Regions from separate parts of the Paenibacillus sp. FSL R7-0048 genome, predicted to be linked through region 1. Evidence: riboswitches for the same ligand, from Rfam matches in the RefSeq annotation. Region 1 holds a riboswitch; the other holds the start of a gene.

Region 1 (12,663 bases):
GTCTCCTGCCAGCCACGTGTTTTCAGACCGCAATCCGGATTAATCCAGAACTGTTCAGGGTCCAGCACCCGCAGCGCACGATCGATATTCGCCGTCATTTCTTCTACAGCCGGAACCCGCGGGCTATGGATGTCATACACTCCAAGACCGATTCCTTTATCATAGGCCTGCTCCTCAAAGCTGATAATCAGCTCCCCATGGCTACGTGAAGTCTCAATGGAGATTACATCAGCATCCATAGCCGATATGGAATCGATCATGTCATTGAATTCGCTATAGCACATATGCGTATGAATTTGTGTCGTAGCCTTCACATGGTTCGTAGCAACGCGGAACGACTTCACTGCCCAGTTCAGGTAATGCTCACGGTCTTCTGCCTTAAGCGGAAGTCCTTCACGTATAGCCGGCTCATCCACTTGAATCATTTCGATGCCTGCATCTTCCAACGCTTTTACTTCATGGCGAAGGGCAAGAGCAATTTGATTGGCTACCTCTTCCCGGCTGAGATCATCACGTACAAATGACCAATTGAGGATAGTTACAGGACCCGTCAACATTCCTTTAACCGGAAGCTTCGTCAACGATTGTGCATAGACACTTTCTTTAACAGTCATAGGCTGTATAAATGCAACATCCGCGTAGATCACCGGTGGCTTAACGCAACGGGAACCGTAGGATTGAACCCAGCCATTACTAGTAAACAAGTATCCATCCAGCTTTTCTCCGAAAAACTCCACCATATCTGTACGCTCGAACTCACCGTGGACCAGAACATCCAGACCTAGCTTTTCTTGGAAGGTAATTGCATCCGCGATCTGCTCACGAACAAATCCATCATAACGCTCCTGATTCCAGACCCCTTTACGCCATTTCAATCTCGCCTGACGCACTTCTACTGTCTGCGGGAAGCTACCAATTGTAGTGGTTGGCAGAAGTGGAAGCTGCCATTTCTCTTGCTGCACCTTTAAGCGTTCAGCAAAAGGCAAACTGCGTTGGTCCGGCAAAGCTGCAAGTGCAAGCACTTGCTCCGCCACATCCTTACGGCCACGCTCAGGTAGTGCGCGGAATGCTGCAATAGCTTCACGACTAGCGGCCAGCGCTGCTTTAGAAGCTTCTCCTTTATCTGCGAGGGCTGCTCCGAGCAAACTAAGCTCTGCAAGCTTCTCATCGGCAAAAGCTAACGCATTCTTAACTGTCGCCTTCTGCTTCACCTCACCTTGAACGGTGACTGGGACATGCAGCAGACTGCAAGAAGGCTGAAGAATAAGACGATCAAGCGGCACATGAACGCTGAGCTTTTCTACCAGTTGCAGCTTAGCGTCTAAATCGGAACGCCAGATGTTCCGTCCATCAATAATTCCGGCACCCAGCCATTTGTCCTTCGGCCAGCCAAGACGTTCGATAGAAGCCAGATTCGCTCCACCATCGTGCACAAAGTCAAGACCCAAGCCTTGAACAGGCAACTCTAGCAGTGCCTCCAACGGTTCAGCAGCTTCGAAATACGTCTGTAAAATAATATTCAAGCCCGGCACGGAGCCGGCAATTTCTGTGTATATCGAGTTAAGCAGTGTTAATTCTTCTTTACTTATGCCTGTAACAATCGCTGGCTCATCGATTTGTACCCAGCTTACCCCTTCTTGCTTCAGTTCCTGTAGCAGTTGAACATAGACTGGAACAAAACGTGCAGCAATCTTGGCGATATCTGCCGCTGCGTAACCTTTGGACAGCTTAAGGAAGGTATACAGACCTAAAAGTACCGGTTTACCTTCAATCCCTGCCTGCGATTTAGCAAAACGATAAGCCGCTAGAGGTTTATTTTCAGTCAGGCGTGGTGTTTGTGTGCCGATCTCTGGAACGATATAGTGATAGTTCGTATTGAACCATTTGGTCATCTCACAGGCAGTAGCCTCAGTATTACCACGGGCCATTGCAAAATAAAGATCAAGCCCGATGTCGCCGCCATCATACGTGTACCGTGGAGGTACAATTCCAAACATAACAGCCGTATCCAACACATGGTCATAAAAAGTAAAATCATTCACCGGAATAAGCTCAATTCCTGCCTCTTGCTGGGTCTTCAAATGCTGCAGCTGAATTGCTGCCATTTCGGAGCGGAATTGCTCTTCATTTATTTTCCCCTGCCAGTAGGCTTCCAGTGTCTTTTTCCACTCGCGGTTCTTTCCGATTCTCGGATATCCAAGATTACTTACTTTTACTTTATTCGTCATCTCGATACACTCCCTCTTCCATCTCTTATTTCAAACTCCAAAGCTACTTGCTTTCCTATAAAAAAGAGCGCCCTTCCCTAAAAAAGTCAAAGGGAAAGACGCCCATGATATACCCATGGTTAACGTCTAACACCTCCCTATCTTCCGTAGGTGAAGCAGTGCTGTTGAAACAGGCAGGTCTCCTGGCTAGCGGCGTCAACATCTTGAGCAGTCTTCCCAGCAGTAGTAAATTGCCAGTGACCTCTGTTGCTCGAGATTCTTCCGTTACAGTGGCGGGACCGCATCGGCTTCGAACCGAATTTCCCTATTAAGCCTACCGAATTACTATTTTCCGGTCAGCACCTGTCTCCGATATCATTCATCATTTGAGTGTCTTAATCTGATGTCATCATACGTGAAAGCCCCAGCAATCTGCAATAGATTACTGGGGCTTCTGTTATATCGATTCCTTATAACGGACTTAGAAAAATACGAAATATACTACAGCAGCAAGAATTATACGGTATATAGCAAACGGTAAGAGCTTGATACGATTGATCAGTTTTAAGAAGAAACGCATCGATAACAGCGCAAATAGGAAGGCACTAATAAAGCCTGCAATAAAAAACGGCAACGCGTCCATGGTGAAATATTGCCAGTTTTTCATCAGTGACAACAGACTGGCACCTGCCATGATGGGTACTGCCATAATAAACGTAAAATCAGCAGCGGCACGATGGCTCATCCCGAGGAGTACTCCACCAGAAATCGTCGAGCCCGAGCGTGAAAATCCAGGCCATAACGAAAAACACTGTACAAGACCTACACCAAGTGCCTGTTTGTATGTAATCTGATCTACACTCTCAGTTCTGATCTTCTTCGGCCCAAACAGATCGGCAATAATCATTAATATAGCCCCAATCACTAGACCAATTAACACTGTTGAGGTAGAGAATAAATGCTCATCAATATAATCATTAAACAGAACACCTAACACACCTGCAGGCACTAACCCTACCAGAACCTGAGTCAGCTTGAGATGCCCGCCCTGCTCCAACTGCGGTAGCTCCTCTGTTACAGGATCCAACTGCTTACGGCTGAAACGCTTTAAGCCTAACAAATCAATGAACCGATTTCTAAAGATCACAACAACCGCTAATATTGAACCCAGTTGAATAACTACTTTGAAGGTATTTGCTGTATATTGTCCAAATAACTCCTGTGATTTCAGCCACATATCATCAACAATAATCATATGACCCGTGGAGGATACTGGAGCAAATTCGGTTAAACCTTCAACAAGCCCCAAAATAATGGCTTTAATAATCGTTAATAGCTCCATTTGTTTCCCTCCTTTTTAATAGTCATTTCTATTATCAGTCCACTACCCGCTTAGCCCTCAGTGTTCATTCTCCGGCTGCGTTTGCGGAAGTACAGAAACCCAAGAATAACTAATCCGCCAGCAATTAGTACATAGACTACATTGGAGTACACATCCATGTACACGGCAATGTCTTCCCAGGATTCGCCCAATACCGCGCCAATAAGCACAAGCAGCAAATTCCATCCCAATGTGCCAATCGTTGTGAAGATCATAAATACTCCAAATTTCATGCCCGACATTCCCGCCGGAATCGAAATCAGACTGCGGACCAGCGGAACCATCCGACAAAACAATACAGTCCAGTAGCCATATTTATCAAACCAGGCGTCAGCCTTGTGGATATCTTTTTTACTGACCCTAATTAGGCTACCCCAGCGTTCAACCAGTTTCTCTAACCGGCTCACATCCAATAATCGGCCAATATAATAGAGAATTACTGCACCCAGTAGTGAACCAGCCGTGGCAGCAATGATTACACCAGGGATCGTCAAGCTCGTCGTAGTCGTCATAAATCCTCCAAAGGGCAGGATCACTTCTGAAGGAATTGGTGGAAATATATTTTCAAAGGCCAGCATCAGAAAAATACCGAAGTAACCAAACTGCTCCATAAAATCTGTAATCCATGCTTGCATCTTGTTACCCCCATTTCTCATATCAAGTTCTTCTTCAGGTTGCGTAAATAGCGGCTGCGAATAAAAAAGAAGTATAGTCCTTGAACAGCCAAATATCCGAGTAACACCGCGCCTGTCTCCGTTGCGATAGATAAGTAGAACAACCGTTGAAGCGCAATAAAGGCAAACACACTGTGTAAAATAGCTATTCCGACCGGCACAAAAAACAACAAAGACAGCTGAATCGTAACTATTCGATTGAGTTCTTTATCCGTAAGTCCCATCTTGGACAAAGTGGAATATTGATTGCGATCATGATCAAGATCGGTATATAACCGGAAGTAAAGAAAGCTGCCTGCCGCAATAAAAAAGACAGTACCCACCAGCAAGGAAGCAAAAAGCATTGTGTTATACAATGTTTTCTGAAGCTCAAACAGCGTGCCGCTGATCACAATCGCATACGGAGAATCACTTTCATAGGACTGTTTGCCTTTATGGGCAAGATCAGCTGCGATACCTACCGTCTGCGGAAAATCCTCTACATAAAAACCTGTATAAAGATCCGTCTGCACGGGATCAATAGCACTGTAAAGCTCGTCACTGATCACGACACCACTAAAATCCCCGCCATCTCTACCATCCAGCTCCGGCAATAAATATTCGGCAATGGGGACTTGCTCGGTATAACCTATTTCTTTAATGGCAAGTCCTTGCTGCAAGGAATAGACCGCTTTTACTCTGCCTTCTGTTAAACTGCGATCCCGCTGCGAACCAATCATCACCAGACCTTCGTTGCCCACCAGAGCACGCTCATCTGTTGGGAAACCTGCACGTTGCAGGGCGAGATTATAATCACTGAAAGCAATCAAGGGAAGGCGTAAAGTGCGATCGGGTCCAGTCTGAGCTTCGACCTCAGCATATTTAATCGGGATACTAAGCGCTTCATAAGGGAGTCCGTGCGTCTTGAGCTCTTCCTTAATTTCGTTCAGATGCTGATCAAAGGGTACACCCGTCTGATTTCCTTTGGCTACATAACCCACTGCTGCAGGATAATCCAATTTCAGCTCTCTGGAAAGTGTATGTATCGATGCAAATACCCCTACGGAAGTGAAGGAGACTGCGGATACAATCGTCACCATAAAAAACATTCGGCCATTCTCTTTCCAGCGGTAGGACAAACCGGATAAAGTGATGATATTCGTACGATGCCAATACAAGCGCCGAATGTCCTTAAGCAGCTTAACCAAACAAATACTTAGCTGGGTATAAAAGAGATACGTCCCGATAACCGTAATCGCAACGACCGGAAACATGACTTTCTCTACGGAAGCAGCTTTTGCAGTAGCCGCCATATAATAACCACTGATCAGCAGTACAGCAGAAATAATAGATAATACAAAGGATACTTTGGGTTCTTCTTCTGCCTTACGCTCTCCCTGAAACAGACGCATCAGTGACTCATTGCCGATAAAAACAAAGGTGCAAAGCGATATCAGAAAAAACAATAACACGAAGCTGCAGATCGTAAGCACAAGTGCCTGCCATGGGAGATGAAAGGTTAACAGGGGAATTCCCAAAAAAGTGGATCCGATCATCAAAAATAATTTGCCCAGAAGTAACCCGAGAAGGGTACCTGTCAGGATGGCAGAGGTGCCGATCATCATATTTTCCAGAAAAACCATGGTGTTCAGCTGTCTCTTCGTCATTCCGTGCATCAATAAAATTCCGAACTCCATCTTGCGCGACTGCAGGAAGGATCCAACGGATACGAGTACGAACAAAGAACAAAAGACATAAATAATTGCCTCTGCCACCATCATCGTATGAGCCGCCGTACTATAAATTAAGCTCTTTGAAATATCCGGATGGTAAATAAACAAAGCGCACACGAAAAAGATCATCACCGAAAAAGCACTGACGACAAAATAAGCGGCATATTTGCGTTTATTACGTGTTACATTCCTATAAGCGAATTGCCGAAAGGTCATGGCTGGTTCCCCCAAGCAGAGACAGCATATCAATAATACTTTGGAAGAAAGCGCCTCTATTACTGCCCTTGTACATTTCACTATAGAAACGTCCGTCTTTAATAAAGATGACCCGGTTGCAAAAGCTTGCAGCCACTGCGTCATGTGTGACCATCAGTACCGTAGCTCCTTCTTCCTTATTCACCTCTGTCAACATATTCATGACTTCCCCTGAGGCTTTGGAGTCCAGATTGCCTGTGGGCTCATCCGCCAAAATTAACGATGGACGATGAATCATCGCCCGGGCGATAGCCGCCCGCTGCATTTGTCCGCCTGAGACCTCGTACGTGCGCTTCTTCAGCAAATGTTCGATGCCAAGCAAGGTAGTGACCTCTTTCAGCCTGCTCTCCATCTCTGGGACACGAGCACCTGCAAGCGTCAAAGGTAATACGATGTTTTCCTCTATAGTGAGCGTATCCAGTAGATTAAAATGCTGAAAGACGAAGCCTAGCTCATGACGGCGAAAAAGCGCCTTTTCTTTTCTGCTAAGCAGATTAGGATCTCGGCCGTTGATCAGAATCTGACCGGAGGTCGGTTGGTCGATGGTGGCAATCGTGTTGAGCAGCGTTGTTTTCCCGCTCCCGGATGGACCCATTATGCCAACAAACTCCCCCTTTTCTACAGAAAAGCGGATATGATTCAGCGCCTGAGTGGACACTTTACCCTCATATATTTTTGATAAATTATGAACATCTAGAATGGGCAAGTGTTACCTCTCCTTCTTTCGACTGGATTGCCTTCATTATACAAAGTGTACACATAGGCTGCTATTTCTGAAACTTACAATGCCCTTACACATTTGTAAGGTTTGTTATATGCTGCTCCCTAAATACAATCCGCACGGTGGTCCCGCTTCCTTCTTCGGAACGGATACTCACCTCATGTCCAAGCTTGCCGCAGATCTGCTTCACGAGATATAAACCCATCCCCGTAGATTCCTGGAAGGTTCGTCCATTCACCCCGGTAAAATAAGCATCGAACACGCGCGGCAGATCTCCTGCTGGTATGCCTACTCCTTCATCCCGGATCTCAAGCACAGTCTGCTTATCTTCCGTGACCATCCCTTGGAAATAAACATGTTTGCCCTCTTCTGTCGTATAACGTACAGCGTTCGTAATCAGCTGCGTAAGGACAAAAGTGAGCCATTTTTCATCCGTGGTTACGGTAATCTGCTCATCTATTTGTATAGCTGGAAATACTCTTTTTCGAATAAAAAGACGCTTCTGCTCAGAGGTCACACCACGTACGATGGTCTCCAAATTCAGCCGTTCCACATAAAAATCGTGCTCGAAAGTATCCAGACGGGCCGTATAAAGCACGGTATCCAGTCCTTTTTTCAGACGATCCAGTTCATCACCAATTGCCGTAAAAGGAGGGCCATCCTTATCCTGAATGATCAGATGAATGACAGACAACGGCGTCTTCATGCCATGTACCCATTGATTAATAAAGTGAATATGTTCTTCTAATTTGTGGCGGTAGCTGTGCAAATCATTTTTGTAGAGGCGGAATTGCGACCCCAGTAAACCTCGCAAGCTTACGGCTAGCGGAGAATCCTGTGTAGGGCCACCTGCCTCATCGAGAGAGGAGGGCGTAGTCTCCAAACGTTCATAAAACGTGCGATTGGTGACGTAACGGTAAGCGAGGTAGCCAATCAGTAGACAAGTGCTGAGTAGCGCGGCATATAAACTTACATTCAGACCGCTGCCTCCATCCAGCCGGTACACTAATGTGATCAGGACTAGCTGGGCTAGATAGACCACGATCAGGGGGAACTGTTCCCGTAATAACAACTTCATTCCTCATCCCCCCAATTCGGAATCAAACGATAGCCTTGACCGCGCACGGTTTGTAGTCCATCTGTGATAGCGAGAGCGGCAAGTTTTTTGCGTACACGTGTAACATATACATTTAAGGTATTTTCATCCACGAAGGCTTGATCATCCCAGATTTTTTCGAGCAGCCTGTCCCGGGTAACGATGACGCCTGATTTTTGCATTAGCTCATCTAGTATCTTGGCTTCCGTGTGGCTTAAGTCCACTTTAGCTTCGCCTCGGGTAAGGATTAGCCGCTCTACATCCAGCGTCATTCCGGCAACGTTTAGTGTGCGTTCATTATTCCCACCGGCATAGGTGCCGTAGGCGCGCCGCAGCTGACTTTTGATTTTGGCCATCGCGATTTCGTAATCAAAAGGCTTAGTGATATAATCGTCGGCTCCATTTTCCAGCGCCATTACTTGGTCCATTTTGCCATCGCGGGCAGATATAAAAAGAATAGGGCAGGTTGAAATTCCGCGAATCTGGCGGCACCAGTAATAACCATCGTATTTTGGCAAATTAACATCAAGGAGTACCAGATGTGGCGTGAACGCCTCAAACTGAGTGCGGACCCGCTCAAAATCACTCACCGCCTGCGTTTCATATCCAAACTTATGTAAATAATCCTGCAGCAAAGCCACAAGTCCACGGTCATCTTCTATAATAAATATTTTGAACATATCATGCCTCCGGTCCAGCCTTAACAATATAAGGGGGTCTGCCAAATAATATATACACCGTGCATAGGGTTAGTCAAATCGGAAGGAAGAAAAAAGAACCCATGAAGCACCTGTTTACGGCACCTTCTAGGTTCTTGGATAAGTTAGGTTTAAGGATATCAACTAGTCCCATTGTTTCTTCTGAATCCCGGCAAGAACTCTCTCTACAGGTGCCCAGCCGATAAGTTCTGGTTGGCTCCAGCCCGGAGCAGCTTGCAGATGGCAAATTTCCATGTAGTGATCTATCCTAACTTTATCCCAGGCATGAATGGCCCCGCCATTCCCAAGGGCCAAAGCTACATGCCCCCAATCCTTAAACTCACCGTCCACCAACCCTGAGCAAGCATAAAAAACAAACGCGCCAGCTGGCGGAGCCCCGGTATTCTTGTGCGCATCGTACAGCTCTGCGGATTCGCGTGCATCGCTGCCTCCCCACATTTCGATCCCATTGCTTCTTTCATATGCATCTTCAACAAAAGCAAGACAACGCAGCGGATACTCCTGCGACCCCAGTTGCACCTTAGCCCAACAAATAGCACTCTCAATTTCCTTGCCAAATTCCACGTCCATTACCAATATACATTCCTCCAAAGTACGAAATAGTGTTGAACACATCATACCTGAACCAGCTACTCATGAGCTGGTATTATATAGTTATCAATTAAACTATCCCAATTGTACCTGAGTGGTCATCTACTTCGGCCAACCATTACTTAAAAAACATAAAAAACCGTAAATGAGCATAGCTCATTACGGCTCTAACAAACTATAAATTGGTTTAAAGATGCAGGAGTGGTGGTGATAGTGTAGTAGTGGTGATAGTGTAGTAGTGGTGGTGATAGTAGTGGTAGTGGAGGACAATGTAAAGTTGATATTGCAGACGCCGAACGGTGATATCCCATCGAACATAAGTAACTTATTGCTTGTTGGAGTAACTCATTTGCGGGATTTATACCGTACATCTGACCGTATACGCTCGATTGTCTCCATTCTACGGGATTTATACCGTACATCTGACCGTATACGCTCGATCGGCTCCATTCTGCGGGATTTATACCGTACATCTGACCGTATACGCTCGATCGGCTCCATTCTACGGGATTTATACCGTACATCTGACCGTATACGCTCGATCGGCTCCATTCTACGGGATTTATACCGTACATCTGACCGTATACGCTCTATCGGCTCCATTCTACGGGATTTATACCGTACATTTGGCTATATGTGCCCCATCGGCTCTATCTGCGGGATTTATACCGTACATTTGACAGTGTCGAGTAAATCAAAGGCAATTTCACTCTTCTTTCGCGCCACACTAGCTCATTCGAGTAAATCAAAGGCACTTTTGCCCTTCTTTCGCGCCAAACTAGCTCATTCGAGCAAATCAAAGGCAATTCTGCCCTTCTTTCGCACCACACTAGCTAATACGTGCGAATCAAAGGCATTTTTGCCCTTCTTTCGCGCGATACTAGCTCATTAGAGTAAATCAAAGGCAGTTTTGCCCTTCTTTCGCGCGATACTAGCTCATTCGAGCAAATCAAGGGCACTTTTGCCCTTGTCTCACGCGATACTAAACCTTTACAGCAAAACAAGGGCATTTCTGCCCTTGTTTCACCACACCCTATAGCGCCACCGCTGAAACGACGCGTCCTCTTGTAATGTTGTATACCTCGTATGTTCCACATTTCGCACGCTCTCTGCTTCATATACTAAGCATTTCCATGCTCACTCCACATCTCGCACGCTCTTTGCCTCATATGCTCAGCAATGCCACGCTCACTCCACATCTCGCACGCTCTTTGCCTCATATGCTCAGCAATGCCACGCTCACTCCATATTTCGCACGCTCTTTGCTTCATATGCTCAGCATTTCCACGCTCACTCCACATTTCGCATGCTCTTTGCTTCATATGCTCAGCATTTCCACGCTCACTCCACATCTCGCACGCTCATCGCCTCATATGCTCAGCAATTCCACGCTCACTCCACATTACGCACGCTCTCTGCCTCATCTACTCAGCACTTCACACGCTCACTCCACATTCTATATATCCTCTACTTCCACGCTGTGCAATGCGCTCACGCAGACTTATCTACCATCCAGCAAATTGCCGAGTCCGCCAAGTACGCTTCCTTCTTCTTTCCGACCGCTGTTGCCAGCAGCGGACAGGATGCGATCGGCCATTCGGCTGAATGGCAGCGACTGTACCCACACCTTGCCGGGTCCGCGCAACGTTGCGAAGAACAGGCCTTCGCCGCCGAACAGCGCGGTTTTGACCCCTTTTACAAACTCAATATTATAATCCACCGAAGACGTCATAGCGACTAGACAGCCAGTGTCCAGCTTAAGCGTCTCTCCCGGTTGAAGTGTGCGTTCCATAACATAACCGCCAGAGTGTACAAATGAAAGTCCGTCACCCTCCAGCTTTTGCATAATAAAACCTTCACCACCAAAAAAGCCGGTACCCAGCTTACGCTGAAATTCAATACCGATTGAAACGCCCTTTGCCGCGCAAAGGAATGAATCCTTTTGACAGATGATTTTCCCACCGTATTGCTGCAGGTCGAGCGGGATGATTTTGCCTGGGTACGGAGCAGCAAAGGTGACACTTTTACGTCCATAAGAACCACTGTGTGTAAAGACGGTCATAAACAAGCTTTCACCTGTCAACAGACGTTTGCCCGCGCCCATCAGCTTCCCCATCAAGCCACTTCCACGCGAGCCTCCGCTGCCGTCGCCAAATATCGTCTCCATTGTTATTTCCTGATCCATCATCATGAAGCTCCCGGCTTCGGCAATTACACTCTCTCCTGGGTCAAGCTGCACCTCTACACACTGTATTTCCTCACCCATAATGGCATAATCAATCTCATGAGCACTCATCCCGCAGTTCCTCCTTATAATTAAAGTCAACATGTGACTTATGAATGAAAATATATACGTGCGTTGCGATTCACGGTTTCGCTAATCCTAACTATCCATGAAAACCGCCTATATTCAGCAAAAAAATCAACCAGAGGTTCTGGCTGACCTTAATCCGGTATCCCTGAAAAATGTTATTTATTCCAGCTTTCTTCAGGTTACTGTACCACATCTCTTGTCAATACTTGATAATATGTCACAATACTTTTTATACTTAAATGTTTATTTAGTAGTCTAATTCTAATGATAAAGGTGAAAAGAATGAATCCACAATCGGAATATGCAATTCTGCTATACTATAAATTTGTAAAAGTGCCGGATGCAGAACTATTCGCCCAGGAGCATTTGGCTTACTGCAAAGAGCTTGATGTAAAGGGACGAATTCTCATCTCAGATGAAGGCATTAACGGAACACTATCAGGTACGGTTGCCCAAACCGAGCAATATATGAAGGATTTGCGCGCAAACCCTCTGTTTAGCGATATCGTCTTCAAGATCGATGAGGCTGAGGGTCATGCCTTCAAAAAGATCTTCGTTCGTTATAAAAAAGAACTCGTGACGTTCCGGGTCGAGGATGAACTGGACCCTAACGTGATTACCGGAAAGCATCTGGCGCCTAAAGATTTCTATGAAATGATGCAGCGCGACGATGTGGTGATTCTGGATGGTCGTACCGGTTACGAATTCGATCTTGGTCATTTCCGCGGCTCCATCCGCCCCGAAGTAGACAGCTTCAAAGAATTCCCGGACTGGATTCGCGAGAATATGAGCGACCTTAAGGATAAACCAATCCTGACCTACTGTACAGGCGGGATCCGCTGCGAGAAATTAAGCGGGTTTATGATGAAGGAAGGTTTTGGACAGGTGTACCAGCTGGATGGCGGCATTGTGACTTACGGTAAAGACCCTGAGGTACAGGGCCAACTGTTTGATGGAAAATGTTATGTCTTCGATGAGCGGATTTCCGTACAG
Region 2 (12,663 bases), 4.0 Mb from region 1:
CGTCATTCCGGTAGGAGAAGGACGTATTTATCGAAATAGAAGAAACAATAACGCAGCGCCTGCACCAGCATCGGATAACTTTCCGGGTCGGTGCAGAAGCCGGAACAGCAAAGGATTCTAGTGTAGCGGAAAGGGGTTTACAGTAATGAGGTACGCCGAGGTTAATGCTTCCGCTGCGGGAATAACGGATGTGACATCCCAAGTGGATGACCGATTCTGTACGCTGAGATGGCGCTGGCCGGACGGCGTGCAGGCGGTGTACATCCACAAAACCTCCGCAGAAGCGGCTGACATGGGAACCGGAGATGATCCGCCGATCGGGATGAAGCTCTACACTCGTGAGGAATACAAATCTAACAATGGTTATCGTGATCGATTGGATGAGATCGGATTGATATCCTATACGATATTTGCTCGTCTTGCTGAGAACGGTGAGACTGCCCTGGTGAGGCAAAATGATGGTGTGAACCGGGTGATGGTCAGTGCAGGCAAAGCCCGGATCTATTATTCCATTCAACAAAAAAAGGCCTTATTCGGAAAACAAAAGACCGTACATATGGCGATTACGGCAGAAGTGCCCGTGGCACGGGATGTCCTCTGTTATGTCAAGAAACGTGGAGGGCATCCTGCAGGGAAAGAGGATGGTATTCTCTTTCCCTTCGTCCAGGATTTCGCTCCTGGACGCAATGTACTTCCGCCGATTGAAATCGGTAAGGATGATTTTGTACGCATCTTTTTCACCGATGGCAAGAAATATGGGCTTTATTACGAATTGGTACCGGAGTGAGACTGGGTCTACGCGTACAAGCGGGTAATGAGCAGTGCGTTCATAGCAAGTACGTAGATACAACTTTTGGGAGGATGAGTAGATGTCTTTTTTTAGCCGTTTTATGAAAAAGAATCAGCCGGAGCCGCGGCCGCTTTTTTACGATATAGTGTGTCCGTATTGCTTCACCAAGTTCTCTCCGGAGGATGTCGTCTTTCGGGCTATGCACAGCCGGGAGGACGATGAAAATTACGCATTGGGTGAGGATGACGCCTTGAACAAATACCGTGAGCGCTTTGGGCTTGATACGGTAGATGACATAGAAGCGATTATCAACCCGGCGGATATTCCGGAAGAATATCATCATTACACGGATCATGTGTTAACTGGGCTTACGGATCGTTACGGTGTGCTTACGCGCAGACGGCTTTGCCCGTCCTGCCATAATGAGCTGCCGGTGACTGCCGGGAAGGTGCCAAGTAACATCATCTCGATTATCGGGGCATCCCAAGTCGGGAAATCGGTGTATATGACCTCGCTGATCCACACATTGCAGCATACTACAGCAGGTCATTTTGATGCCGCTTGTATGCCGCTTAATGCAGAGATTAGCCGTAAGTTCCGTACATTGTATGAAGAACCGCTTTTTGAGCGTGGGGATCTGCTGGCTTCTACACAGAAGGAAAAAATGCAGGAGCCTTTTATCTTTCAATTTGTCTTTAAGGATGAAAATAAACCGCCACTGACACTTGTATTCTTTGATGTAGCAGGTGAGGGTATGGTGGATCAGGATTATCTTGGACTTCATGGTCAGCATATCAAGAACTCTGCGGGTATTTTGTTTATGGTCGATCCGCTGCAAATCCGTTCTATCCGTGAAAAGATTCATATTAACATCGGTGACCGCCCGGGAGAATGGGTCTCACAATATGACGAGCCGCGCGATGTGGTGCTGACGATGTTCGGTGATTTTATTGCCTATCAGGAAAAGAGTAAGACAGACATTCCAACAGCGGTTGTGCTTGCCAAAAGTGATATGCTGCATTCGCTGAAGGATGAGGATGGCGATTACATCAAGTCCAACAGCAATGTGTTCAATAACTATGTTCACCGCAAAACATTAAACATGGACGAGTTCCATAATATCGACGGGGAAATTCGCAGATTTATTGGTAAGGTGGACAGACCCTTTAAAGATACGATGGATGTTTATTTCGCGAATACGGGTTATTTTGCAGTATCTGCGTTGGGCAGCAATCCTGTGAATCAAAAGATTGAGGGTGTAGTAAGCCCGATTCGTGTAGACGAGCCTTTTATTTGGCTGCTGCATAAGCTGAAGTATATTGAGGGGAGCGACGGCCCGTGAATGTTTTCTCAGGGTCAACAATCGCCCAACAGATGTACACCCGCGAACGTCGCGGAGTGTTTCGTTCCACAGAAGGCTTCGATACGGTAGCGAAATCAGATAGTCTAGACAATAATTTTGTGAAAAAAATCCTTCATCCCTTCTGCCTCTACGATGCTCCTGCGGAGTTAACCGCACGTGGAGAGATGGATGAGGCTGCATATCCTGGTGCGCTGCACCTATTTCATGCTGAGAACGGGGATACAGTTATTGGGCTTAGTCGTTATCAAGCGGCCGATTTCACAGGCCAACGAAGCGCTTTTTTTGCACATAACTATGTAGTTCCTGCTTCACGTTCCGAAGAAATTGTGCAGAGCTATGGAGACTGGCTGCATGCTGATTTTGCAGAGCGTTATACGGGAGAGCTTGGTGGAACCTTGCCGGAGCTGCCCTCTATTCCAGTTGTTCGCACAGACCGCAGCCCGGATCCAATCGCAGGCTTACGTCTATTAGGGATTGATGAAGGGATATTCAAGGCATTATTGCAAGCCGTAATGCTCTCTGTTGCAGGTAAGAAAAAAATCTACGTGGCTCTAAACGTACCTATCACCGAGTTGTCCGCGCGGGCGGTGGAGCTTACAGAAATTCTGTATAGCGTGCTGCCGTATGAATTCCGCCGTAGATTAGGCGTGATTACGTATGCGAATGAACCGCAAAGCCGTAAATATATACATCTTAGCTTTGTGGAAAAAGGTTCACTTCGTCCCGGTGATCGCAGTATTGAGAAGGATTATACCTTTGATTTGGCTTCCGGACGGATGGGGAATGTCGATTTTGGCGAGACCCGCCAGCCTTATGCTGATTTGGTGTGGAAGCTATTACTGCTGAATCCAGGAGATATTAACGACTTCGTAAGCTTCGCCGATCAGATTCTGCGTGGAGAGAGTCCTGAGCACAAGCTAACCCTTTCTTTCTATAATGAGCTGGCTATATTTTATGAGATTGAGCAAGGGAACGAGCATTTATATACGGAAAACAAGAGTGCGGTGCTAAGTGGTTTGCTTTCTTACCTTAAACCAGACGGTGCAATTCATTCTAGAATCCGCTTGAATGATATTTTCTTAGAACGGTTTGACCGGGAATTTGATCTGATTCGGCAAAGAAATGTGCCAGATCCGGCGATTATGGAATGCTTTAAAGAGTATTTTGTACTTAAGGATCACAATTACAGGGTCAGAATCGTGGATTATTTCATCAATGGGATGCTTCATAGTGTGGAAGCGGGCCGCAAGGATATTTTGAGTGCTGCTTACGGGATCATTGAGAGTAATGATGAGTTAAGTGCAGCTTACTTCCAGCGCGTGATGTCTGAAACTTATTTCCGTAAGCAGCTACTTGAGCCTTATATGGAATCAAGACTAGCTGCGGCGTCCAGATCTGCGGATATTCTGAGCTTTGTGCTCCATTGGGGGCGGTTCCTGCCAGTGGCGTTAGAGCAGTCTTTTGCTCAAAATGCTGTGAAGGATTATTTGCTAGAAAAGCTCCAGCTGGAGCATGATCCGGTGGCTTCTGTGGCGGAAATTCATGAAATTGTAGATAAGGCAGAAAAAGATCGCCGCAAAGGAACAGGAGTTGCTCCTAAGGCACTCTCCCTAATGCAGGATCTTGCTGCTTCAGCAGATAGATTCTTACTGAACCGCTTATCGCTTTCTGATATGACGCAGGAGGAGCTTCTGGAGGTAGTTTTTTTACGGTATGGTAATGTTGTCGATTGGCAGCCGCCACTGGATAGGATTAGCAAGCAGAAAGAGAATGCGCTGCGTGCCGCTTACCGCTGGTTTGGTGAAGAGAAGCCGAATGAGGAGATTTTTACAGGATTGTCTCCGCAGGAACTAGACGATGTGCAGCTACTGGGTCGTCGTTTGCTAAAAGAGGCGCGTGTTCTGGAACCCTTTGAACGGCTTCCGCTAGCCTTTTACTATACAACTCAGCGTGAAGGGGGTCCGCTGGATTACGATGCGCTTCTGGAGCTGTTAAAGCGTAAAGCCGGTTCCGACAAAGAAATCATCTATCGGTTTTTTGCTTGGTCGCAAGGCAATCCTTTATTTACGGTTTCGAATAAAAAGCTGCAACCGGGTTACCGTAAGGCGATTCTGAAGTATTTCCTGAGCAGTGATCGTGAAGCGTTCAAGAATCGGGAATTCCGAAAGAACTATGTCGCGGCAGCTCGGCCTGCTCTGCAAAATGTGTACAATGAAGCCCGCTCCCAACTGGCTTCCCCGCTGGCGCGCTGGATCAGCCGCAGCCGATTTCGACTCTTAATCTCCGGCTCCATTACGGGTATTCTGGTGATTATTGCAATTATCGTATTCAGTATGCTGCGTCCGGATGATACGAAGACGGCTCTGCCGGGGACAAGCCCTGAGCCGACCCCTGTTCAGAGTGCAGGCAATATGCTGCCTCCGGCTTCAGTATACTTGAAGGATCAGAGCGTCGAAGGAGATAAGGGGAGCAGCATATTGGTGTTCACCTTCGCAAGTGCAGATGACTGTGTGCAGTTTAAACCGACTGAGGTTAGTTTAATGTCTTCGTCTACAGAGATAGATAAAAGCTTTAAGGTCGCTGCTACAAATGGGACTTGTCCAGTGCCGTCAACGGATGGGACGGATGAGGGAAACGCTGCTGACGAGTCAGATGCCGCTGGCACTACTGGAGGAACAGCAGAAGGTGCAGACTCTACTAACGCTGTAGCTGATGCTTCTCCGTCCACTACGCCTTCCTCTGATACTGAGAACAGCACTGGGTTACCTTCCGCAACAGCTGTGACTGAAGGTGAACAACCTTCCTATCAGGTTGAGGTTACATTGGAGTCTGGAGCGACAATTCTAGAGAAAAGTATGATCAAAGCCGGAAGATTTACATTGATCGTAGATCCCGATCCTAATATTCCACCAGCTTCTGATTCAAGTGCTGAACCCTCCCCGACTGCAAGTCCGGATGGAACAGTCGAATAACAAGCTTTCTGAACAGCAATAACTACCGGAAGGTGGCGTATTGCTGTTCATTTTTTTGCTGCCCATACTAAGCTTTTCTATAGACATGCTATGTATTAATAGATATGATTATGGATGTCAAAATAAGATACTACATACTGGAAAAGGTGCAGACTCTATCAATCTAGTCGTCTGCTTAAAAGGGAAGTCCGGTGCAAGAGTCCGGCGCGGTCCCGCCACTGTATGTGCGGAGCGTTTCTTCTATAAGCCACTGCCCCGAAGGTAGGGTGGGAAGGTGAAGAACAGCGATGAAGCATTAGCCAGGAGACCTGCCTTTTTCGTGAGCGTTTCTATTCTTCGTGGGGTAAGAATGTGGAACATATACAGATGGACTGTTGGCAGGAAGCAAGCGCCGCAGCCTCAATTTGTAATCTTCCCTGACCGCCCTCCAAAGGGGCGGTCTTTATGTTATGCGTCTTATTCCCGGCAGTACCCATTCTTATACAGAAAGAGGTTAAACAATGAAGAAAATCATGTCTTCCAAGTTTGTAGCACTTGGGCTGGCCTTATTCATGGTCATTTCAATTCTAGGAACATCTCTTGCTCCGGCGGGACAAATATTTGCAGAAGCGAGCGCTGGCGCCGGTCTGGAGGCAACTGCCGCGGAGCGGATTAATGTTGCGGATGCGACTTATGCGGCTGCAGAATATCTCTTGAAAGGTGGCGTGCAATCGGATTGGCAAGCCATTGGATTAGCGCAAGCAGGGTACAAGCTGCCGGCTAGTTACCTTTCAGAGCTTGAGAAAAAAGTAAAGGATGCAGCTGGCGATTTCACCAATGTAACCGATTATGCTCGAATCGTGCTCGCAGTGAGAGCGATTGGTGCAGATCCTACTAGCTTTGCTGGTAACGGAACGACTCCTGGCTATAATCTGATTGAGAAAATTTATAATAATAGCAAGCTCAGTGAACAGACGCTTAATAATCCGGTATATGCTTTACTTGCGCTGGATTCTGGTAAATATAATATCCCAAGTGACGGGAAATGGACGGCGGATAAGCTCCTTACGGAGATTCTCTCCAAACAGAATCCGGATGGGGGCTTTGCACTAACATCAGGCGCAAGTGAGCCTGATATGACAGCGATAACCTTGACGGCTCTGGCGGCACATAAAAATAATCCCGAAGCCTACTTAGCAGGGCTACAAGCCGTAGCTTGGTTATCTGCAGCTCAAGATAGCCATGGGGGTTACGGTGACAGTGCTGAAAGTAGCGCACAAGCAATCCTTGGACTCACCTCCTTCGGAGTTGATCCTAGTGGATTAGAATACACCAAAAACAAAGTGGATCTAATGGAGAACCTGCTTAGCTATCGTCTAGCTGATGGTAGCTTCACCCATAGCCGTGGTGGAAGCAGTAATATTCTGGCGACAGAGCAAGGGCTTCAGGCGCTGGTTGCCTATAATTTGCTATATAAAGGAAGCAACAGTAAGCTATACGATTTTTCCAAATCCTCCATTCAGAGCTCACTCATCTACGCTCCAGTAACGATTGAGGGACCACAGGCCACGTTGGCACAAGGGTACGCCTATGCTGGCAACGCACTTGGAGCGTTAGAGAAGCTGGCGCTTCAAACGAACTTGCCGATCACGAATCCTTCGGGCAGTTATGTGACTGGCATCGGAAGTATTGCTGCTGGAAGCTTTGGTGGTTATGACGGATGGATGTATGTTGTATCGCGTGACGGAAAATGGATTAATCCCGATGTAGGCATGAGTGATTTTGTACTTAAAGATTCAGATCAGGTACTGGTTTATTATGCCGGAGACGACACTAAGCTTGTGGATTCCGTTACGCTTTCCAAAGCAAATCTTAAAGAGGGCGATTCTTTTACCGTCACTGTAACTAGTAAGACGTGGAAATGGGACGCTGCTACGAATACTTCCTCTCCTGTAACTGCAAAAGCTGCGGGTGTTCAGGTCCAAATTGGAGCTCACAAGGTAACGACGAATGCTAAAGGTGAGGCCGTATTCTCAGGAAATATGCCCGCAGGTGACTATACACTGACTGTAACTGGCTACCGTGAAGGCAAAGCCCCAACGATTGCTAAATATACAAAAGCTCTAAAAGTGATTTCTAAGAATGTAACAGCTTCGCTAACCGTTGAAGGCCCGGAAGGGTTGATTAGTGAGGGGACTTTGAAAGCCTCCAATGCCCTTGAAGCGTTGCAACAACTAGGGTCTACCGATGATTTTAAAGTAGATATCACCAAATCGTCTTATGGCAACTTTGTATCAGGTATCCATGGAGTTTCGCAAGGTACTTACGACGGATGGTGGAGCTTCGTGGTATCACGCGGCGGGGAGTGGATATATCCAAGTGTGGGTATGGATGCGTTCGAACTACAGGAATCCGATCGTGTGCTTGTCTATTATGCAGGAGAAAATACACAGGTTGTAGATGCTGTGGTGCTTACCCCATCACAGCCAAAAGCTAATGAAGCTTTTACTGTAAAGGTTTCACAGAAAAAGTGGGTGTGGAATCAGGAAAGCTTAACTTCTGATCCGGTTACCTCACCGGCTGCAGGTGTGCAGGTTTCGGTTGGTGGTAAGAAGGTAATCACGAATGAACAAGGTGTGGCTGTTATTGATGGGGGTCTCCCAGCAAATAGCTATACAATAACTGTTACCGGTTATGCTAAAGATAGCGTACCGAGCGTAGCGCGTTATACTCAGTCTCTGACTGTCGGATCGTCTGTTATTGCTCCAGCAAAAGCTACCGCTACCCTCTCAGTGATTGGAGATAGCCGGAAAGGAACCATCCTAGCCAGTACAACAGTAGCTCTAAAAGAGGGCGAAACGGCTTATAGCTTACTAGTCAGTCAATTAGGGACTAAGGTAGTATCATCCGGCAACGCTGGAAGCATCTACGTGAAATCTATTGACGGGTTGGCTGAATTTGATGGAGGCCCAAGCAGCGGATGGAAGTATAAAACGAACCGGGATGCGGATCCAAGCATCAGTGCAGACAGTTATATTTTGCAGAACGGTGATACTTTGTACTGGTACTATACCTCTGGAGAATAAGGAAGAGGAAGTTTGATTAGGCGGGCACACATGGATTCGGAGTAATAGCGGATCGGGTGCCCGCCCTTTTTTATTTGAGGAAAGTTGTTTTATGACAATATATACTTTTATTCGACACAATATTTTAAAAATCATCAAACTCTTAGCCCTTCCGACCGATAAAAATAGATAGATCATAAGATAATGTGAAGGCGGAGTGTAGATGAAAAATTTGAAAGTGAAATACAAAATAGGGCTGCTTTTGGTATTCGCAGTAATTATGGTGAATGCTGTAGGGGGCATAGGCATCATCACAATGAACAAAATGGCCGAAAAGACAAATGAGACATATAATGAAAATTTATTGCCTGTTTCTTACGTAGGGCAGATGCGTACGAATAATAGGGCTATTGAATCCTATCTTTTGGAGCGTTTGATTAGCGTTGATGCCAGCAAAAACAAAGAACTTTCTGAGAGTATCCAAGTGAAGGTTCAAGATAATAATGAACTTATGAACAAGGTGAAAGCGATTCAGTATAATGATCCTGCTATTGTAAGTAAAATCAAAGAGTATGAGTCCTTTTTGCCAGATTATCGTGCACAGCGGGATAACATTATAAAGATTGCTGATAGTAATCATAATCAAGAGGCCTATAAAGTATTTTCAGGCGAATTTAACGAATCCCGTGAAAAAATGATCAACCTGCTTAAAGGAATTAGTGATTCTTTGCTTAAAGATGCTGATGAACACAATTCAGGTTCCATGGCAACCGCTAAAAGCATGCGGGTAAACAATACCTTAATGATTACGTTCGCTTGGGTGATTTGTATCGTGATTAGTATTGCAATCATTCGACTGATAACAAAACCGCTTAAAGAACTGCAAGGACTAATGAAGCGGGCAGAAGATGGAGATTTGACCGTGGTAGCAACGTACACCGCCAAGGATGAGATCGGCCAAATTAACAGTTCATTTAACAATATGCTGCAGGGCTTGCGGAAGATGATGCAAGGCATTGCAGAGAGTGCAGAACTGCTGTCAGCTTCATCGGAAGAGATGAGCGCTAGTGCTGAGCAGACCTCATTGGCTTCACAAATGATCGCTGTATCTTCTGGAGAGATTGCTGCGGGATTTGATGAGCAGACAGAGAGCATTAACAGTACAACACGTTCTATAAAAGCAATGACCAATGATATTGCAGCCGTAGAGGGCAGCAGCTATGAAATGTCGGATCTAATGGGAGTAGTTTCCGGTTCATCGGATCGTGGAGTAGAGGCTGTAGACCAAATCATTGTGCAGATGAAGGAAATTGACCTCAGTGTAACTCAGAGTCAGGAGATTGTTTCTAATCTAGGGACATTGTCACAAGAGATTAATACAATTATTACAACGATTAACGGTATTGCTACACAGACGAATCTGCTTGCGCTCAATGCTTCTATAGAAGCAGCACGGGCTGGTGAGCATGGACGGGGATTTGCTGTAGTTGCTGGAGAAATTCGTAATCTGGCGGAAGCAACTAGAAATAGTTCTTTGCGGGTTACAGATATTATTACACATATCCAAAAGCAAACCGAAAGCGCAGTAGAATCCATGGCTTTGGGTACTGAGCTAGTCACCAATGGCGTAGTTCAAAGTCATCTGGTATCTCAAGCTTTTCATGAGATTCAGACTTCCATTAAAGAAGCTACCTTACAGACAGCGGAGATTAGAGAAGCGGTTGCTCATGTCGCCATGGAATCACAAGGTGTGGCAGCAGCTATGGAACAGGTCAACGTTATATCTAGTAAAGGTGCAGAAGGTGTTCAGGACACAAGTGCAGCGAGTCAGGAGCAACTATCCGCAATGGAGGAAATGTCGGCTTCAGCTCAGTATTTAGCGGTGCTCGCAGAAGATCTGCAAAAGACATTGTCCAGCTTCAAACTATAGGCTTCATAATATTGTTAAAACCAGCAGAGCAGCGGTTCTCCAGTAACGGAGATCGCTGCTCTGCTGGTTGTGGTTATAGTAGATTGGGACAAGTACGAGCCAGCTGATCTCAGTTGGTCAAGGGTGAGGGATGTAAGCTGGTCTCAGAAGGTCAGGAGCGTATAGACGTAGGCTAGTTTCAGCAGGTCAGGGGGGAGAGATGTAAGTTGATCTCAGCAGGTCAAGGGGGGAGAGATGTAAGTTGATCTCAGTAGGTCAGGAGCGTATAGACGTAAGTTGGTCCCAGCAGGTTGCGGGCAAACATATGCTATGTGATCTCCAGCCCACACTAGTGGTAAGACGGAGGCGTGGAAACAATAAAAACCTAGGAGATGATCGGTATGCTCATACATCGTAACCCCGTACCCCGTAACTCGTATCCCGTACCCCGTACCCCGTACCCCGTACCCCGTACCCCGTACCCCGTACCCCGTACCCCTAGTGTTCCCGGCTGATCTCTAGTTTTTCAAACACACTGTCTACTTGATATTCCCCAGTTTAAGGTCATCTGGGTCCGATGCGTGGGCTCATACCCATCCCCATATGCTATCGGACTCAGTAGCCGCTATTTGCATATTAATCGCCATTGGGGGTAAGTTTCGGACTCCAGTGCAGCTATTGGTGTGGAAAACGCTGATAACTGGTGTTTTTTGCACCAATAGCGGCTATGTGGGCCGATAACACCCGAAACAGAGGCAAATCCAGCAATTTAGGTCATCTGGGTCCGATGCGTGAGCTTATGCTCACCCCCAAAGGCTATCGGACTCAGTAGCCGCTATTTGCCCATTTATCGCCTTTGTAGCAAAGTTTCGGACTCCAGTGCAGCTATTGGTGTGGAAAACACTGATAACTGGTGTTTTTTGTACCAATAGCGGCTATGTGGTCCGATAACACCCGAAACAGAGGCAAATCCAGCAATTAAGGTCATCTGGGTCCGATGCGTGGGCTCATACTCATCCCCATATGCTATCGGACTCAGTAGCCGCTATTTGCACATTTATCGCCTTTGTAGCAAAGTTTCGGACTCCAGTGCAGCTATTGGTGTGGAAAACACTGATAACTGGTGTTTTTTGTATCAATAGCGGCTATGTGGTCCGATAACACCCGAAACAGAGGCAAATCCAGCAATTAAGGTCATCTGGGTCCGATGCGTGGACTCATACTCATCCCAACTGGTTTAGCGGACACAGCAGGCGCCCTTCGCTCATTTTGTGGCTTGGGAGTGGAGTTTAGGACTCAGCAGCCGCTATTTCCATATTTATCGCCATTGTAGCAAAGTTTCGGACACCAGTGCAGCTATTGGTGTGGAAAACGCTGATAACTGGTGGTTTTTGCACCAATAGCGGCTATGAGGTCCGATAGCATCTGAAATATAGCTAAATCCAGCAATTAAGGTCATCTGGATCCGATAGCGTGGGCCCATACTCATCCCCATAGGCTATCGGACACAGCAGACGCCATTCGCTCATTTAGTGGCTTGGGAGTGGAGTTTCGGACTACACAGTAGCCGCTATTCGCATATTTGTCGCCATAGGAGCGAAGTTTAGGACACAGCAGCCGCTATTTGCCCATTTATCGCCCTTGGAGCAATGTTTCGGACACCAGTGCAGCTGTTGGTGTGGAAAACGCTGATAACGGGTGTTTTTCGCACCAATAGCGGCTATGTGGACCGATAGCACCCGAAACAGAGGCAAATCCAGCAATTAAGGTCATCTGGGTCCGATAGAAAAATTCGGGAGCATGAATGTGGTTGGATTAAACAAAAATTAGTGTTTAGTTCAAGACCAAAAAAAGAGGGAATCCCAATAGCTAGTTCACAGCTGTTGGGATTCCCTCTTGATTTTTTTGAAAAACTCAGCGTGTATCCTTCCAGAAATTCAGAGGTTTCAGATCTGAGCTAATGACGTGGAATGTATAGCCTTCTTTTTTCAATGACTCTAAGATACGCGGAAGTACTTTAAGCGTAGCTTTTTGATCATGCATCAGAATCACTGGATTGGTCTGCGATTTCTGCAGCTTATGAACCTGATTCATTACCGAATTATAGATCGTCGTACTAGCATCCTTGTATTTCCAATCCTCTGAGTCCACGTTCCAATCCCATAGATGATAACCTTGAGCCAGCACTTTATCTCTAAAGGCCTTTGTGAAATAAGGCTTGCTTCCATAAGGAGGACGAATCAGTGTAGTGCTTTGACCTGTAATCTTTTTCAAAATGGCGTTATCGTTATCCATCTCTCCCAGCGCAGCCGCAGGTGAAGCATAAAACTTCTCTTTCCGGTGCGTCATTCCATGCAATGCGAGAGCATGCCCTTCATTCGCAATCCGTTTCACTTGCGCAGTATGCTGGTTCATATTCGGTCCGATCATGAAAAAAGTTGCCTTCGCATCATATTTTGCCAAAATATCAAGCAATGTAGAAGTTGTAGCCGTTGGCCCATCATCAAAGGTGAGGTATACGGTCTTACCTTGCTTCCCAACAGTTGGCGTAGAAGTTCCAGGAGTTGCGGTTGGCTTCAATTCCT

The links. Region 1 has a riboswitch for cobalamin ahead of metE (5-methyltetrahydropteroyltriglutamate--homocysteine S-methyltransferase). Riboswitches for the same ligand answer to the same signal wherever they lie in the genome.
Region 2: it holds a riboswitch for cobalamin, as region 1 does, so the genes downstream of both, NSQ91_RS04585 (DUF4430 domain-containing protein) here and metE (5-methyltetrahydropteroyltriglutamate--homocysteine S-methyltransferase) in region 1, are expected to answer to the same signal.

Annotation. Positions count from the first base shown of each region.
Region 1 is NZ_JBBORF010000001.1:5,097,912-5,110,574, forward strand. Features, by position in the region: gene metE (5-methyltetrahydropteroyltriglutamate--homocysteine S-methyltransferase) at 1-2,228, opposite strand, end outside; cobalamin riboswitch at 2,384-2,589, opposite strand; gene NSQ91_RS22790 (undecaprenyl-diphosphate phosphatase) at 2,689-3,549, opposite strand; gene NSQ91_RS22795 (DedA family protein) at 3,600-4,223, opposite strand; gene NSQ91_RS22800 (FtsX-like permease family protein) at 4,241-6,190, opposite strand; gene NSQ91_RS22805 (ABC transporter ATP-binding protein) at 6,165-6,935, opposite strand; gene NSQ91_RS22810 (sensor histidine kinase) at 7,021-8,028, opposite strand; gene NSQ91_RS22815 (response regulator transcription factor) at 8,025-8,726, opposite strand; gene NSQ91_RS22820 (NlpC/P60 family protein) at 8,889-9,341, opposite strand; gene NSQ91_RS22825 (hypothetical protein) at 9,746-10,036, shown strand; gene NSQ91_RS22830 (TIGR00266 family protein) at 10,858-11,652, opposite strand; gene trhO (oxygen-dependent tRNA uridine(34) hydroxylase TrhO) at 11,953-12,663, shown strand, end outside.
Region 2 is NZ_JBBORF010000001.1:1,065,334-1,077,996, forward strand. Features, by position in the region: gene NSQ91_RS04565 (vWA domain-containing protein) at 1-121, shown strand, start outside; gene NSQ91_RS04570 (beta-mannanase) at 146-787, shown strand; gene NSQ91_RS04575 (hypothetical protein) at 870-2,132, shown strand; gene NSQ91_RS04580 (GAP1-N2 domain-containing protein) at 2,129-5,125, shown strand; cobalamin riboswitch at 5,253-5,455, shown strand; gene NSQ91_RS04585 (DUF4430 domain-containing protein) at 5,626-8,190, shown strand; gene NSQ91_RS04590 (methyl-accepting chemotaxis protein) at 8,393-10,099, shown strand; gene NSQ91_RS04595 (polysaccharide deacetylase) at 11,993-12,663, opposite strand, start outside.